Regions from separate parts of the Mesorhizobium sp. M1348 genome, predicted to be linked through region 2. Evidence: predicted binding sites of a transcription regulator. Region 2 holds the regulator's gene; the other holds the start of a gene.

The links. Region 2 encodes HrcA, which represses chaperone genes, less so after heat shock. Its sites were predicted from a motif close to GTTAGCACTCNCNNNNNGNGAGTGCTAAC; they were not measured.
Region 1: the regulator HrcA is predicted to act here: its motif matches at 1,425-1,453, upstream of NKH13_RS22835 (co-chaperone GroES).

Annotation. Positions count from the first base shown of each region.
Region 1 is NZ_JAMYLH010000015.1:82,365-87,803, reverse strand. Features, by position in the region: gene NKH13_RS22855 (hypothetical protein) at 210-458, shown strand; gene NKH13_RS22850 (hypothetical protein) at 503-727, shown strand; gene NKH13_RS22845 (DUF1488 family protein) at 724-990, opposite strand; gene NKH13_RS22840 (hypothetical protein) at 987-1,259, opposite strand; gene NKH13_RS22835 (co-chaperone GroES) at 1,504-1,839, shown strand; gene groL (chaperonin GroEL) at 1,943-3,562, shown strand; gene NKH13_RS22825 (hypothetical protein) at 3,645-3,806, shown strand; gene NKH13_RS22820 (LysR family transcriptional regulator) at 3,852-4,748, opposite strand; gene NKH13_RS22815 (class I SAM-dependent methyltransferase) at 4,879-5,439, shown strand, end outside.
Region 2 is NZ_JAMYLH010000003.1:367,937-373,375, reverse strand. Features, by position in the region: gene rph (ribonuclease PH) at 1-505, opposite strand, end outside; gene hrcA (heat-inducible transcriptional repressor HrcA) at 638-1,750, shown strand; gene NKH13_RS08840 (hypothetical protein) at 1,784-1,981, shown strand; gene NKH13_RS08835 (PQQ-dependent sugar dehydrogenase) at 2,081-3,436, shown strand; gene NKH13_RS08830 (LysE family translocator) at 3,524-4,141, shown strand; gene cysK (cysteine synthase A) at 4,293-5,273, shown strand.

The DNA of each region.
Region 1 (5,439 bases), on a different contig from region 2:
GACCTCCCGGCTGCGTAGCTGCGTTGCATGACGGCATCCCGGCAAAGCGCGAATCAGCGCGTCTCATGCGGATTATGAACCTTCATGATCTCGGAAATAAGCCCTGCTCCTGCAACCCGCGACGTTTCGCGTCACGAACGCCCTTGAGGGCAATGCCAACTGGCGAATTCATTTGGCATGCAGGGAGTTCGAAGAACGATGCTATGAAGATGTCTGGTTTCCAAACATTCGAGGTCGTTTTCGTGCGCGAGCCATCGCTGCTGCCTGTTTTCGGAAAGCTTGGAGCCAGGGCGCGGCCGGTCGCGATCGCGGCGCCGACCATGTCGATGACCATCAAGAATTTGGTCAACCGCACTCGGGAGCTGCTCTCGGCGCACGGTAGCCTGGCCCTGAAGCTGTCCGTCGTTTTGTGGACGGTGCTTGTCCTGGCGGCAGTATTCTTCGTCGCCCAAGCCTGACCGAGCGACATTCATCGATCGGGCGGAAACTAAAGGACGCCAAGATGGCAAACCGCTACGCGCTGCGTATGGAACGTCCTCACAGCTGGACCGTCTTCGACGTCTTCACCGGCCAGCGGGTCGAGCTCAAGCAGCAACCCATGGTCGGCATGAACACGCGCGATGCGGGCGCGATGGTCGATCGGCTGAACAGTCGTGACATCGCGGCGGGCGAAGGCGGACCGGAAGCCCCAAGAAAGCGTCTTGTGAACGGATCGCTACGGATCTAGCGAAAATCGGCCGCAGTCAGCACATATATGCTCCTGCGGGTGCGGGCATAGGCATTCCTGGCGACATCGTGGATTGAGCTGGAAGCCGTGTCGAAGGCCGCCAGATAGGTAGCTTCCGAGGCCGCCGTTCCCGGCTGCACTTTGGAGATGGCATCGGTTGCGACAGAGAACGAAATCTGGAACATGCCGTCATGGCCGACGAAGCGGATGCGTTTGCTTGCCTCGTCGTAGCTGCGGCTGGGATTGGGAAATGTCAGGCTCATGATTTGGCCTCCGTCGATGCGGATACGGCCTGCTTGACTGTCCGCGCCGCCCGCTTCTTCTTTGGGGCGACCGGATTCAGAGCTGCCGCCGCGCGATCCGCCTCTTCCTTGGCCAGTCGCAATTCCCTCAGCTTCGCCGTCTTGATCATCCTGGCCTTCGCCTCCGAGAGATATTCGGCAGTTGCTTTGTTCCGCTCCGCTGTTTTCTTTTGATTTTCCATGAAGCGAGCCTGAGCTTTTTCCATGATGTTCTGATTGCCTTCGGCCATCGGTAAAATCTCCCTTGCAGCGAAAGTCGTGAATGTGAGCTTCACCGTAAAATAGGTGTTCAAGGACAGAAATTCAATTTCATTAATATTCGGCAAGGCCCCGAACACCGGGGGATGGCCTAGCAAAATAATACATTCAATATTTGACATGCCGTATGAATATTTTTTGGCACTCCTATCAATCGAGTGCCAGAGCGCCTATAGAGAGGGGCGGCCGCCTAAGCCGGCCCCAGAAAGAGTCCCCATGAAATTCCGGCCACTCCACGATCGCGTCGTCATTCGGCGCGCCGAAAGCGACACCAAATCCAAGGGCGGCATCATCATCCCCGACAATGCCAAGGAGAAACCGCAGGAAGGCGAAGTGATCGCCGTCGGGCCGGGCGCGCGGGACGAAAGCGGCGTGCTGATGGCGCTCGACGTCAAGGCCGGCGACCTCATCCTGTTCGGCAAATGGTCCGGCACCGAGGTCAAGATAGACGGCGAGGACCTTCTGATCATGAAGGAGGCCGACATCATGGGCATCATCGACAAGAGCGAGATGGGCATCGACAAGACCGTGGCTGCCAAGAAGGCCGCCTGATTGGAATGCCGCGCGCCCTGCCGGGCGCGCAAAGGATGCTCCAAGCTTTGATTCAGGCGCGCTGCAAGCGTCTTGCCACGACCAACCGAACTGGAAAAAAATCATGTCTGCCAAGGAAATCAAATTCTCCACCGACGCGCGTGACCGCATGCTGCGCGGTGTCGAAATCCTCAACAACGCCGTCAAGGTGACACTCGGCCCCAAAGGCCGCAACGTCATCATCGACAAGGCCTATGGCGCGCCGCGCATCACCAAGGACGGGGTGACGGTGGCCAAGGAAATCGAACTTTCCGACAAGTTCGAGAACATGGGCGCACAGATGGTGCGCGAAGTGGCCTCGAAGACCAACGACCTCGCCGGCGACGGCACCACCACCGCCACAGTGCTTGCCGCTTCCATCCTGCGCGAGGGCGCCAAATTCGTCGCCGCCGGCATGAACCCGATGGACCTCAAGCGCGGCATCGACCTTGCCGTCAGCGCCGTCGTCAAGGAAATCCAGGCCCGCGCCAAGAAGGTCAAGTCCTCAGGCGAGATCGCGCAGGTCGGCACCATTGCCGCCAATGGCGACACCAGCGTCGGTGCCATGATCGCCAAGGCGATGGACAAGGTCGGCAATGACGGCGTCATCACCGTTGAGGAAGCCAAGACCGCCGAAACCGAACTCGACGTCGTCGAAGGCATGCAGTTCGACCGAGGCTATCTCTCGCCCTATTTCGTCACCAATGCCGAAAAAATGCGCGCCGAGCTGGAAGACCCCTACGTGCTCATCCACGAAAAGAAGCTCGGCAATCTGCAGGCGCTGCTGCCCATCCTCGAAGCCGTGGTGCAAAGCGGAAGGCCGCTGTTGATCATCTCCGAGGACGTCGAGGGCGAAGCGCTGGCGACGCTGGTCGTCAACAAGCTGCGCGGCGGCCTCAAGGTCGCGGCCGTCAAGGCTCCTGGCTTCGGTGACCGCCGCAAGGCGATGCTGGAAGACATCGCCGTGCTCACCGCCGGACAGATGATTTCCGAGGATCTCGGCATCAAGCTGGAGAACATCACCATAGACATGCTCGGCCGCGCCAAGCGCGTGCTGATCGAGAAGGACACCACCACGATCATCGACGGCGCCGGCGAGAAGACCACCATTCAGGCGCGCGTCCAGCAGATCAAGGGGCAAATCGAGGAAACCACTTCCGACTATGACAAGGAGAAGCTGCAGGAACGTCTCGCCAAGCTGGCGGGCGGCGTTGCCGTCATCCGCGTCGGCGGCGCCACCGAATCCGAGGTCAAGGAAAAGAAGGACCGCATCGACGATGCGCTGAATGCCACGCGCGCCGCCGTGGAAGAAGGCATCGTTCCCGGCGGCGGCGTCGCGTTGCTGCGCGCCAAGGCTGTGCTGAACGGGCTGACCGGAGCCAATGCCGATGTGACGGCGGGCATTTCGATCGTGTCGAGGGCGCTCGAAGCGCCGATCCGGCAGATTGCCGAGAATTCCGGCGTCGAAGGTTCGATCGTCGTCGGCAAGCTCGCCGGCAGCAAGGACCACAATCAGGGCTTCGATGCCCAGAACGAGGTCTATGTCGACATGATCAAGGCCGGCATCGTCGACCCCGCTAAGGTGGTGCGGACGGCGCTGCAGGACGCGGGCTCCATTGCCGCGCTCCTGATCACTGCTGAAGCCATGATCACCGACGTTTCGGCCAAGGAAGCCGCTGCTTCGACCGGCGCCATGGGCTATTGACCAGCCGCTGCCGGAAACAAGCCTGAAAGACAGCCGCCGGGGTATCTTCCCCGGCGCGCACCATCGGCAAGGAGATCGATCCATGATCGCATTCGTCCCGAAGCCAAATGCGGCGGCGAAGACCAAAGTGGCCGAGGAAAGCCGCTTCGATCGCATTCGCAGGCTTGCCGACAAGCACAGGAAAGCCGACGCCGGCACGATAGGCCGCGACCCGAAAAAGATCGCGGACAAGCGTCCCATGTGACGACTGCCAATCCTCGGCACCTCGCGCAAGCGCGGAACCAGACCCCTACCGCGTCTCGCCGCTGATCAGCACGGCATGGTCCTTGATGACCGTAGCAACGAAGCGGATGACGGCGCGCACCGGCGCCTCCGCCCCGATTTCGCGGCGATAGACGAGCGACACCGGATGGTTGCCGAGAATGTCGGGGGCAAGGCGCACCATCCGCGGTTCGGCTTCGGCCAACATGCAGGGCATTACCGCCAGACCGGCGCCACTCAGAGCCGCTGCCAGCATTTCGGTCATTTCGGCGACACGAAAGACTATTGTCGCGCCGGCGCCGTGCGCCTCTATCCACTTGGCGCCGGGTACGCCGGCGAGGCTTGCGTGAAATCCAATGATCTCGTGTCCAGCCAGATTGCGAGGATCGATGGGCATTGGATGGCGATCGAGATAGCGCTGGGACGCATAAATTGACCAGCCCGCAACGCAAAGCTTCTGCGCAATCAAATCGTCGTCGGCCACGGTGCCGATCCTGACCGCGAGATCGGCCTCGCCGTGCTGCAGGTCCACAGGCCTGCTGCCGCTCGTCAGTTCAAGATTGATATCCGGATGGCCCTTGTGGAATGCAGCTATACGCTCTGCAAAAAGAGGGCTGAACCCGGACGGCAGTGCAAGCCGAACGCTATTCTTGCCCGAACGCACGAGGGTCGTCAGTGCTTCCATGATACGTTCAAGATCATCGCCGAGCGGCAGCAATGTCCGGCCAAGCGGCGTGATCTCGATGCCCTGCCGCGTTCGCACGACAAGCGAAACCCCGAGCGCTCCTTCAAGAGCAGCGAGGCGCCGGCTGATCGTCGTGTGACGCACGCCGAGTGCGCGCGCCGCTCCCGACAACGTTCCCGCGCGGGCGGCAGCGAGAAAATAGCGCAAATCATTCCAGTCCGGTTCGCCGGTTCTGATCACGAACCCATTCTAGATCAATTCCCAGCCGCGCACCTGTGCAGTTTTGCACAAAGATGTCCGGAAATTGCAAATGTCCCCGAATATGTCGTCCGCGCGAGAATAGGCCAGATCCAATTCAGGGAAGCGATCGATGGACATCGAAGGTTTGCGAACGATGGTGGCGCGGCTCGCGACGTCGGCCAATGCGCTGGTGGCGCTCGGTTTGGCGATGGAGGCGCGTATTTCCGGCACGCCACTCGATGGCAGTGCCGCCCGGCGCACAGAAGCCGTGCTCGCCGAACTCGGCGCCGCCGATGTCGTGGCAAGTGCTGGCGTCATCGAACTTGCGCCGGTGCTGGCCAGCATCCGGGTCGACCTGCTTTCAGGTGGCAAGCTGCTGTCGGGCTCCTCCGAAAGCGCGGAGGGCCTGGAAGCCGGTTTGCGGCAGGCCTTCGGCGATGTTTCGTCTGGCTTCCCGGCGCTGCTGAAGCGGATGATCGCGCCACAACTTGCCGATTTGCCGGAGAGGCTCGCTGCACCGGGCGCAGCGTTCCTGGATATCGGCGTCGGCGTCGGCGCATTGTCGGTGTCGATGCTTCGGCAATGGCCCGGCCTGAAGGCGGTTGGCATCGATCCCCTGCCCGAAGCCATCGCACAGGCCGCCGCCAACGTCCGGGCGGCCGCGCTCGAACATCGCATCGAACTGCGCACC
Region 2 (5,439 bases):
CATGGATGCCGCAGGAGATCGCCGCAACGTGATCCTTCAGCACCTTGCCAAGGCTCGCCATCTGGCGGACTTCCATCCAGCGCAGGCAATCGTAAAGCGCCACCCAGCCGCCGGTGATCGAAGCGGTGCGCGTGCCGCCGTCGGCCTGGATCACGTCGCAGTCGACGGTGATCTGCTGCTCGCCGAGCGCCTGCAGATCGACCACGGCGCGCAGGGAGCGGCCGATCAGCCGCTGGATTTCCAGCGTGCGGCCGCCTTGTTTGCCGGCCGAAGCCTCGCGGCGCATGCGCTCGCCGGTCGAGCGCGGCAGCATGCCATATTCCGCCGTCACCCAGCCCTTGCCGGAATTGCGCATCCAGCCCGGCACCTTTTCCTCCAGGCTGGCCGTACACAGCACATGCGTGTCGCCAAACTTCACCAGGCACGAGCCTTCCGCATGCTTGGAGACGCCGCGCTCGAAGGAGATGGGGCGCATTTCGTCGAATTGGCGTTTGGAAGGGCGCATTCAGGCTTCTTTCTTTCTTCGGAATCTTGGCCGGGCTTGTAGCCGCACGGGGCGCTAGGCGCAAAGGAAAATGGACCGGTTGCGCCGCCGCCGCGGAAGTCTATATCTTCGGGCCGGAGGTTTTTGGCTCGAATGACCAAGGCAGTCGATCCCGGTTCGCAATCGCACGTGCTTCCGTCGCACGCGCTGCAATCGCCCGCGCTTCAATCGCTCGACATGCGTTCGCGCGACATCTTTCGGCGCATCGTCGATTCCTATTTGAAGGATGGCGAGCCGGTCGGTTCGCGCAGCCTGTCGCGCATCCTGCCGTCGTCGCTGTCGCCGGCCACCATCCGCAACGTGATGAGCGACCTTGAGCATCTCGGCCTGATCTATGCGCCGCACATTTCGGCTGGCCGGCTGCCGACCCAGGCAGGCCTGCGTTTCTTCGTCGATGCTTTCATGGAACTCGGTGACCTCTCCGACGAGGAGCGCCGCACCATCGAGGCGCAGGTGCGCGCCTCCGGCTCGGGCGCGACGCTGGAGCATATGCTGACCGAGGCCAGCCAGATGCTGTCCGGCATGTCGCGCGGCGCCGGCCTCGTGCTCGCCGCCAAGAACGAGGTGGCGCTGAAGCACATCGAATTCATCCAGCTCGAGCCGACCAAGGCGCTGGCCGTGCTCGTCTCGCAGAACGGCGACGTCGAAAATCGCGTCATCGATCTGCCCGCCGGCATCACCGTCTCGCAATTGCACGAAGCCTCCAACTTCCTCAACGCCCATATCCGCGGCCGCACCCTGGCCGAGGCGCGGGTCGAGATCGCACGCATCAAGGAAGAGACCAGGGCAGCCCTCGACACGCTGTCGCAGGATCTGGTCGAGAAGGGCCTGGCGGTCTGGGCAGGCGCCGAAAGCGGCGTGCCTGGGCGGCTTATCGTGCGCGGCCGCGCCAATCTCCTGGAAAACGTCACTGCCCAGGCCGACATAGAATTGCTGCGGCATCTGTTCGAGGATCTGGAGACGCAGGATGGGCTGATCCAGCTCCTCGACCTCGCCGAGGAAGGTCCGGGGGTGCGCATCTTCATCGGTTCGGAAAACAAGCTGTTTTCGCTGTCTGGCTCCTCGCTGGTGGTGGCACCCTATCGCGACAAGGACGCGCGCGTCGTCGGTGCGCTCGGCGTCATCGGGCCGACGCGGCTGAACTATGCCCGCATAGTACCGATGGTCGACTATACCGCGCAGCTGATTTCGCGCATGCTGCGCTAGGAGCCGCCGCGGCCTGCCGCAAGGAGAAAAAGAATGGCGCTGGAATCGTTCAAGGCCCAGATTAGCCTGCTGCTCGAGGAAATGGTCAATCAGCCTGAGGATCAGCACGAGGTGCAAGAGCAGTTGCGTGAGAAGCTGCAAGAGATGCGGGCCATGGGCCTGCCGCTGCCGGCCGATCTGGTCGCGCTGGAAAAGCGCCTTGATGACGATTTCTACGCCTCTGGCAACTGAAGGGGTTCGGCTTCAAATCCTCGTGTTCCGGACGACCGCTTGGAACGACCAATGCCTGATCCCGTTTGTCCTCTTCGAGGCGAATCCCGGAGGACGTTGATGACCCGATCTGGCGGCTTTGCGGCCATTGCCGCGGCTCTCCTTGTCGCGACACCGGCATCCGCCCGGCAGTCGGATCAGAAGGTGCTCAAAGGCGAAGCCGCTTTTGGCGATTGGCACGCCGACAGGCCTGGCGTCCGCCGCCTGATCGGGCCGCAAGACATGCCGCCAGCCGATCCCGCCCAATCCGCTTCGAACGGCGCCGGCGTGACGGAGCGGCCCGAAAGCGCCAAGCCAGAATTGCCGCCGGGCTTTTCGGCCGAAATAATCGCCTCCGGACTCTATAATCCGCGCGTCGTTCGCGTCGCTCCGAACGGCGACCTGTTCATCGCCAACGGCCATGCCGACCAAATACGTGTCTACCGTCTGGCCGAGGGCCGCGCCAAACCCATCGAGAAAGCGATTTTCGCCAAGGGCCTCAACTATCCATATGGCATCGCCTTCTATCCGCCAGGGGACAAGCCGCAATGGGTCTATGTCGCAAGCAGCGACAGCATCGTCCGCTTCCCCTATCGCGACGGTGACCTAAAGGCGTCCGCTAAACCAGAAACCATTGTCGCCAAAATCCCGTCGGGCGGTCACTCGACCCGTGACATCGCCTTCTCGCCTGACGGCAAGACGCTTTTTTTATCGGTTGGCTCGGACTCGAATGTCGCCGAGGACATGGACAAGCAACCCGATGGCGGCGTCGACGCGTGGGCGAAATCAAAGCCGCTCGGCGCAACGTGGGGCTCCGAGGAAGGCCGTGCAGATGTGCTCGCCTTTGACCCGGATGGGAAAAATCCCCGAACTGTCGCCACCGGCCTGCGCAACTGCACGGGCATGACGGTGCAGCCCGCCACCGGCGCATTGTGGTGCGTCGTCAACGAGCGGGACGAACTCGGCGACAACGTGCCGTTCGAATTTGCAACTGCGGTCAAGGACGGCGGATTCTATGGTTGGCCTTGGTACTACATCGGCAATAACGAGGATCCGCGCCATCAGGGCGAGCGGGCAGACCTGGCCGGCAAGGCCACTGTCCCCGATGTATTGATGCAGGCGCATTCGGCGCCGATGAACATAGCCTTCTACGACGGCAAGAACTTCCCGGCGGATTATCAGGGTGACGCCTTCGTCACCATGCATGGTTCGTGGAACCGTGGCGCCAGGACCGGCTACAAGGTGGTGAGGCTCAAATTCAGGGATGGCAAGCCGACCGGCGAGTATGAGGACTTCATGACCGGCTTCGTCATCTCGAACGACGCCGTCTGGGGCCGCCCGGTCGGTGTCGCGATGGCCAAGGACGGCTCGCTGATCGTCACAGAGGACGGTAACGGCACCATCTGGCGCGTTACCTACGAAGACGGCCGCTCCTGAACGGCGGTGTCGCCTGCTGCGCTGGCGCAATCGAATCCGGCCCGAGGGAATTCACCCAACTTCAACATTGTGCGACAAGCGCGAATCATGACGCTCACCGGGTTCCTCGCCTACAGCGCCGCCCTCGGCATCGCCGCAGCCATCCCCGGCCCAGGCGTCACCGCGCTCGTTGCGCGTGCACTGGGCTCCGGCTTCCGCTCGTCGCTGGCCATGTCGTTCGGGCTGATGCTCGGCGACCTGACCTATTTGACTGCCGTGGTGCTCGGCCTCGCTTTCGTCGCACAAACTTTCGGCATGGTCTTCCTGGCCATCAAATGGCTGGGCGTCGCTTACCTCGCTTTTCTTGGCTGGCGTTTCTGGACGAGCGGCATCACGCCCGAAACGGTGGAGGCAAAGAAAGGCAAGGGCGGCTTGGCATCCAGCTTTGTAGCCGGCCTTGCCGTCACGCTCGGCAATCCGAAGACGATGATCTTCTATCTCGCCATCACCCCGACCATCGTCGATCTGAAGGCGATCACGCTGGTCGACTACGGGATCCTTGTCGCGCTCACCATCGTCGTCCTGCTCGTGGTGCTGGTGCCCTATCTGGCGCTGGCGGCCAAGGCGCGCTGGTTCCTGAAGTCGCCGCGGGCGCTGAGGGCACTCAACCGCACCGCCGCCGGATTCATGGTCGGTGCGGCGGCGGCAATTGCCGCCCGCCAATAGACCTCTTTCGCCAATCCGCCCAGGGATTGTCACGCCTTGCAAGGGCGGGGGTATTCAGCACGAACTTCACTCGGATATTTTTCGATCGACAGCCTATCTTGCGCGGTGGATGGCTCTATCCTATGCCGCTTGACCTCTGGGAGGAAAATCAATGAACAAGCCCGCCACCCCCACACACGTGCCCGGCCGCGGCCGCATCTACAATTCGATCACCGAGACGATCGGCGACACGCCGCTGGTGCGGCTTGATAAATTCGCCAGGGAGAAGGGTGTCGTCGCCAATCTGCTGGCCAAACTCGAATTCTTCAACCCGATCGCCTCGGTCAAGGACCGCATCGGCGTGTCGATGATCGAGGCATTGGAGGCTTCGGGCAGGATTACGCCCGGCAAGACCACGCTGATCGAGCCGACCTCGGGCAATACCGGCATCGCGCTCGCCTTTGCCGCCGCCGCCAAGGGCTACAAGCTGATCCTGACCATGCCGGAAACCATGTCCGTCGAACGCCGCAAGATGCTGGCGCTGCTCGGTGCCGAACTGGTGCTGACCGAAGGGCCGAAAGGCATGAAGGGCGCCATCGCCAAGGCGGACGAGCTGGCGGCAACGCTGCCCGACGCCGTCATTCCGCAGCAATTCGAGAATCCGGCCAATCCGGAAATCCATCGCCGCACTACGGCCGAGGAAATCTGGAACGACACCCATGGCGAAGTCGATATCTTCGTTGCCGGCATCGGAACCGGCGGCACCATCACCGGCGTCGGCCAGGTGCTGAAGAAGCGCAAGCCCTCGGTGCATGTCGTCGCCGTCGAACCGGAAGCCTCGCCGGTGCTGTCGGGCGGCCAGCCAGGCCCGCACAAGATCCAGGGCATTGGCGCCGGCTTCGCGCCAAAAATCCTCGACACGACGATCTATGACGAGATCGTCAAGGTCTCGAACGAGGATTCGGTTGCCAATGCACGGCTCGTCGCTCGGCTCGAAGGTGTGCCGGTCGGCATCTCGTCGGGTGCCGCCCTGCAAGCGGCAATCGTCGTCGGCTCGCGGCCCGAGAACAAGGGCAAGAACCTCGTCGTCGTCATCCCCTCCTTCGCCGAGCGCTATCTCTCGACGATCCTGTTCGAGGGATTGGGCGCGTAGAGTCTGGACACCTCGTCATCCCAGGGCGGAGCGAACGCGAAGCGGAGCGCAGACCCTGGGATCCATTCCGTGAGCGTGGCCAACGAATACCGCGGTGCAGATGTGAAAGCCGTTGCAACATCGGCAGCATGCACGCTGTCCTCCGACATCTAAAGGCTCTGCACCG